Regions from separate parts of the Pantoea folii genome, predicted to be linked through region 2. Evidence: predicted binding sites of a transcription regulator. Region 2 holds the regulator's gene; the other holds the start of a gene.

Region 1 (3,402 bases), on a different contig from region 2:
GCCAAATCTTCAGGCCAGCGGGTATAGGGAATGCTCATGCTCTTTCCTTTATTGCAGTCCAAAAGCGCGCAACATGGTATCCAGCTTCACGCCGGTTTCGCGCCATTCTGATTCAGGTTGGGAATCGGCAACGATGCCTGCGCCCGCAAACAGTCGCACGCGTGCACCGTGCACGGTGCCACAACGAATTGTCACCACCCATTCACCGTTTCCTTCACTGTCACACCATCCCACAATGCCGCCAAACAGCTGACGATCAAAAGGCTCTAGCTGCTGAATCAGCTGCTGAGCACGCTGGTGTGGGAAGCCGCTTAATGCGGGGGTCGGATGAAGCAGGCAGGCCAGCGACAAAGCGTTCTCACGATCATCCTGCACCTCACCATCGATTTGCGTCGCGAGGTGCCATAAGGTCGCGGTGGTGATCAATGACGGTACCGTCGGCACCGACAGCAGGCGACTGCGCGGTTGCAGCGTATCGCGCATCGCATCTGTGACCAGCTGGTGTTCATGACGATCTTTGCTGGAGTCCATCAGCGTATTGCCCGCTGCCTGATCCTGTAGGCTATCGTGGTGATCACGACGTGCTGAGCCCGCCAGCGGGCACGAGCTAAAATCGCGGCCCTGCTTACGCAGCATCAGCTCCGGGCTGGCTCCCACCAGTGCACCGCCTTGCGGCAGCGGCAGATGGAAGTGATAGCTATTCGGATTCTGCGCAATGACGCGTTGCATCAGCGCCGCGGTATCCACTGGCTGCTCGGTGACAATATCCATCAGGCGCGACAGCACCACTTTATCGAGGTCACCACGTTGCGTTGCTGTCACCGCATCGGCCACCATTTGGGTAAAGACATCGTGATCGGGCACCGCCACGCGACGACGTACCTGCGGCAGCTCACTGGCAGCCGCTGGCAGCGCATTCTGTAGGTCGGCACGATGAAAAGTTTGATACGTTTCAGGAATAAACAGGGCCGCAGGCTGACTCACGTCAAACGGAATCGCACCCACCAGGATCGGATTCTCAATGCCTTGTTGTTTTGCCGCCGCAAAATGTTGATGCAGCTGAAGTTGAAAATCACCCTGCAATGATGCAGCGTCTGCCACAGAGGTGGTTATCGTGGTATAGCAGCCTTGAGTCGCGAGGCTTTGCCACGGCGAGGTAAAGAGGAACCCACGGCATAACGCAGAAAAATCCTCTAATAAGGCATTTTCAAACATGGATGATTCCACCATAATTTTCACCTATAAATGATAAGATTATTAAGAATGATTATCATTTTTATTATGGGCCTGTAACCTACGTCGATTGGACAAAAGAGTCAATCCATTCGCGGGATTTCCCGCATGATTTAGGCGTAATCGGAAGGTGACGTCGAGCCGTGCAATAAGCTAAAAGGTGGACCAAAACTTATGAATAAATGCGGTTTATTGGGCCTGACCGCCCTGTTGTTTATTTTCCAGACTTTCACAGGGCTCGCACAGGCAGAACAGGGATGGCCGCGCACGGTGCAGGGGGCAAAGGGTTCAATTACCTTAAACAAAGCTCCGCAGCGTATTGTTTCAACCAGCGTCACCTTAACTGGATCGTTGCTGGCAATTGATGCACCGGTGGTGGCTTCCGGTGCGACCGCTCCGAACAGCCGTCTGGCCGACGATCATGGCTTTTTCCGTCAATGGGGTGAGGTGGCAAAACAGCGCCATGTAAAACGTCTCTATATTGGCGAGCCGAGCGCCGAAGCGGTAGCCGCAGAAGCACCCGATCTGATTCTGGTGAGCGCCACAGGTAATGATTCTGCGATTAAACTCGCCAGCCAGCTTTCCGCCATCGCACCGACGCTGGTGGTGAATTACGACGACAAGAGCTGGCAGGATGTGGTGACGCTGCTGGGCCAGGCAACCGGCCACGAAGCGCAGGCGGCACAGCGAGTGAAAGCGTTTGACGATCGTGAAGCGGCGTTGAAAAAAGCCATCACCTTACCGCCGCAGCCGGTGTCTGCCATGGTGTGGAACGGCGATGGGCGTGCCGTCAACGTGTGGACCACGGAGTCAGCGCAGGGCAAACTGCTGGAGCAACTTGGCTTTACCCTCGCCGTTCCACCCGCCAGCGTGCAGCAAGGCCACAGCATGGGCCAGCGTAAAGACATCATTCAGCTGTCGGGTGAGAATGTGGGAAGCGGTTTGACGGGCAAAACCTTCCTGCTGTTTGCGGCTGATGACAAAACCACACAGTCAGTGATCGGCAATCCGTTCCTCGCGCAAAACGCGGCGGTTAAGGATAAGCAGGTATTCCCGCTTGGCGTCGATTCGTTCCGTCTGGATTACTACAGCGCCAGCAATCTGCTGGCGCGTCTGGAGAAACTGTTCGTTAAATCATGATGCCTGCTCCGCCAGCTCAGGGGCTGGCGGCGCATAACGACGTAAACGGCCCATTACACACCACATTACAATCCCCAACAGCGCTGCCGCAAAACCAAACGCGGCGGCAGCCTGTGGCGGCAATAACCACGATCCCATGGCCCCAATCATCGCCGCACCGATCGCATCTCCGGTGACATTTTGCGCGGTCCACAAGCCGTTAATGCGGCCCAGCAGATGGTCTGGCGTCAGCAGTTGAATCATCGCGTACTGCACCAGACTGTTGATGGCACTGAAATAACCAAACGCCACCAGACACAGCAGCGCCAGCGGCAGGTTGGGCATCAGACTGAATAATCCCAGCGCGATAAATCCGGCCACCGCACTGCCCAGCACCAGCTGTCCCGGTCGGGCTGCATGTTTCAGTTTACCGCTGGTGAACGCGCTGATGGCGGCACCCAGCGGCACGGCTGCGTAGAGCATGCCTAGCTGGTTAGCACTCACTGACCAATGTGGTGCGAGAGCGGGGTAGAGCACGCGAATCGCGCTGGCCAGAGTGACCAGAGCACCTATCAGCGCCACCATACCGACAATCGGGCTGGCAAACAGGAACTGCACCCCGGCGGCCAGCGACTTCAGCGGATGTTCACGCGGCTGAGGTGGCGGCGGGAGTTGCGGTAATTTCAGCAGCGTCAGTACGGTAATCAGTGTGCCAAACGCGGTTAAGCCGTAGTTCCACACCACGCCGCCGTGTGCAATGACAAGTCCGGCAATGGCTGGCGAGAGGATGGAGCCAAAACGCACCGTCAGCATGGTGATGGCGCCGGCCTGCATAATGTTTTCGCGCCCCACCAGCGCCGGTGTGGCCGCCAGCAGCGCCGTGACGCCAATCGCGCCAAAGAAGCCATCCCAGAATCCCAGCAGATACACCGCAATCAGTGAAGGCTGCGGCAGCGCAGCGTTAATCGCCAGCGCGATAAAGCCCAAGCCGCAGGTGGATCGGGCAAGCAAAATCAGTTTCTTACGCTCGTAGCGATCGGCTAACACTCC
Region 2 (3,402 bases):
GCGGTGATGTCGAAGCGCAAGCTGACGCAGTTGGTCACCGAGAAAGTGGTGGAAGGCTGGGACGATCCCCGCATGCTGACCGTTTCAGGTCTGCGCCGTCGTGGTTACAGCGCGGCCTCGATTCGTGAATTCTGCCGCCGCATCGGCGTGACTAAACAGGACAATATCGTTGAGATGGCGTCGCTGGAATCCTGTATTCGTGACGATCTCAATGAGAACGCACCACGCGCGATGGCGGTACTTGACCCGTTGAAAGTGGTGATCGAAAACCTGCCCGCCGGCCACGAAGAAACGCTGACCATGCCTAATCATCCAAACAAGCCGGAGATGGGCACGCGTGAAGTGTCGTTCAGCCGTGAAGTGTGGATTGATCGCGCTGACTTCCGTGAAGAAGCCAACAAACAGTACAAACGTTTGATTCTGGGCAAAGAAGTGCGTCTGCGCAATGCTTATGTGATTCGTGCTGAGCGTGTGGCGAAAGACGAAGAGGGTAACATTACCTGCATCTATGCCACTTGTGATGTTGACACCCTGAGCAAGGATCCGGCGGATGGTCGCAAAGTGAAAGGTGTGATCCACTGGGTTTCCGCCATTCATGGACTGCCAGCTGAGTTCCGTCTTTACGACCGTCTGTTCAGCGTGCCAAACCCCGCGGCGGCTGAGGATTTCCTCACCACCATTAACCCGAACTCGCTGGAGATCAAACAGGGCTTCGTGGAGTCTGGTTTGCGTGAAGCGGCCACTACCGCAGCTTATCAGTTTGAACGTGAAGGTTATTTCTGTGCCGATAGCGTCTACTCACAGCCGGGTAAATTGGTGTTTAACCGCACGGTTGGACTGCGCGATACTTTCGCGAAGATTGGCGAGTAATATCTTTCGTCAATAGCACAATATGATCATGAAAGGGCGAGCAATCGCCCTTTTTTATTGCCTGTAATTCGCCACGAGCAATTAATTATGCTGAAGGCGGCAAGCTGAGCTTGTTGTCTATTTTGCGACAATTCTGACTTTAGCAAAATTAACCCATTTGCGAGTGTGAAAAATTGTATTTCAGGTAGGCTATGCGCTCTCAACAAAGCTCTGCGGGTTATCAAAGGAAATAAAATGACAAGTCTCGCCCTGGAAGCTAAGCATAGTGTGGTGGTATTACATCAGCTTATTGAACGTGTTTTTAACCAGGTAGAAGGCAGTGATGACAGCATGGAACTGCTATTGTCACACTTTCACCCGGATTTCAAAATGGTGACGCCGCTGGGTAAGCAGCTGGATCTGAATGAGACCGAAGTGCTGTTTCGCAAACTGCACGGTCAGCGGGAAGGGCTGCGCATTGCCACCAGTGAGCATGCCATCATTTCTCAACAGAGCCAGGAAGTGACGATTCAGTATCGTGAACTGCAGATGTTGAACGGCACCCATCAAACGCGCATCTCTTTGGCTGTGCTGGATTGCAGCACCACCATTCCTCGCTGGCGCTACCTCCACGAGACCTTTATCGCTTGATAACAGGCATAAAAAAACCGGTGACCAGCACCGGTTTTTTTATATTGCATAGCACACTCAATTACTTATCGTGGAGCGTCTCGTCTTCGCGGCAGTCTCCCAGTGCACAGTGGCCGTACAAGTACAGGCTGTGGTTACTGAGTTTAATGCCATGGCGAGTGGCAATCTCACGCTGACGCGTTTCGATTGATTCATCGCTGAATTCGATTACTTTGCCACAATCCAGGCAGATCAAGTGGTCATGGTGATGCTGCTGAGTCAGTTCGAATACGGATTTGCCGCCTTCGAAGTTATGACGGGTGACGATACCCGCGTCATCAAACTGGTTAAGAACGCGATATACCGTTGCCAGGCCAATCTCTTCGCCCATATCGATCAGGCGCTTATACAAATCTTCCGCACTGACGTGATGGGACTCGGGGCCCGGTCCCTGAAGCACTTCCAAAATTTTCAATCTTGGCAGAGTGACTTTCAGGCCAGCCTTCTTCAATGCGGAGTTGTTGTCAGTCATTCGGATATTGTCCTGTTACTTTGCATGTCACTTACGGCGCAGGGGCCTTGAATGTTTAGGTCACACGTATTCTCATTTGCGTCTCATTATAGAACTCAAGCAGTGAAATGAAAACCGGGGTATCGCGCAAATCAACAAAAGTCGTAAGGATAAACATCGCCTACGTCAGCGCGGAACGGTGTGGTTTGGGTTTCCATTTCACTCAGCCTCAGTCAACAATCAGAGGAATAAGCGGATGACCATTGCGGGTATTCTACAGATTTGCGGGGAAAAGTTAAAAAACCGTAGCTATTATTTTTATAGGAAATTCCTTTGTCCCAATGTGAGCCAGCGCTCACATTGGGGAGGCGAGGCATCAGGCTTCGATGATCTCTTTTAACTGCAGCTCATCAAAAATCTGTTTCACCCAGGCATCAACACGTTCGTTGGTCAGCTCAGGTTGACGGTCTTCGTCAATTGCCAGGCCGAGGAAGTGTTTGTCATCGGCCAGACCTTTAGAGGCTTCAAAATGATAGCCCTCGGTCGGCCAGTGGCCCACGATCACCGCGCCATTTGGCTCAATGATGTCGCGAATCGTGCCCATCGCATCACAGAAATATTCTGCGTAGTCTTCCTGGTCGCCACAACCAAACAGCGCCACCAGTTTGCCATTAAAGTCGATCTCTTCCAGCGAAGGGAAGAAGTCATCCCAGTCACACTGTGCTTCGCCGTAATACCAGGTAGGAATGCCCAGCAGCAGGATGTCGAACGCTGCGAGATCTTCTTTGGTGCTCTTAGCAATGTCATGCACTTCGGCGACATCTTTACCCAGTTGTTTCTGGATCATTTTTGCAATGTTTTCAGTGTTGCCGGTATCGCTGCCGAAGAAAATGCCTACGATTGCCATGGGTTAAGTAACCTCTTAAAGCCTGATTGTGAAAGTAAGTCAATTGACTGCACATGTTAGCGAATGATAGCAGACCGTTGAAAAGGGCGGAACGAGTAAAGCCTGAACTTTGTGTTCCTGCGTGCGGTCAGCGCGCTAAGACAGTTTGAGTTGCGCCAGCAGCATTTGTTCAATCAACTCGCTGCGGCTGATGTTTTGTTGCTCGGCCAGCGTGTTCAGGGCGTCAACCGCTTCGCTGGACATTTTCAGCTCAACACGACGCAGCCCTCGCACTTTATCGCGCTTGAGCTGGTTACGTTTGTTGATACGCAACTGTTCGTCACGTGTCAGCAGGCTGGTTTTGGGTCGACCAGGACGCCGCTCGTCTGCAAAAAGATCAAGCGTGGTACGGTCTGTCTGTTCTTTTGCCATGATTTGTGAAACTGAGTGGGCGCGAACGGCGGAAAGGCGCTGCGCGATTTATACATTATCGGCCCGACCACGGCGAAAAAATCATCCGCGGCAA

Evidence for each region. Region 2 encodes Fur, which represses iron uptake genes when iron is present. Its sites were predicted from a motif close to ATAATAATGAGAACNACTATCAA; they were not measured.
Region 1: AC1MDE_RS16460 (isochorismate synthase) is a predicted target of Fur. The motif match lies at 1,258-1,280, and genes of this name have one in related genera.

Annotation. Positions count from the first base shown of each region.
Region 1 covers NZ_JBWXON010000014.1:33,049-36,450, forward strand. Annotated here, with positions in the region: gene AC1MDE_RS16455 ((2,3-dihydroxybenzoyl)adenylate synthase) at 1-38, opposite strand, end outside; gene AC1MDE_RS16460 (isochorismate synthase) at 49-1,230, opposite strand; gene fepB (Fe2+-enterobactin ABC transporter substrate-binding protein) at 1,408-2,373, shown strand; gene entS (enterobactin transporter EntS) at 2,368-3,402, opposite strand, start outside.
Region 2 covers NZ_JBWXON010000030.1:35,040-38,441, reverse strand. Annotated here, with positions in the region: gene glnS (glutamine--tRNA ligase) at 1-870, shown strand, start outside; gene AC1MDE_RS24820 (hypothetical protein) at 1,105-1,500, shown strand; gene fur (ferric iron uptake transcriptional regulator) at 1,562-2,011, opposite strand; gene fldA (flavodoxin FldA) at 2,367-2,897, opposite strand; gene ybfE (LexA regulated protein) at 3,033-3,308, opposite strand.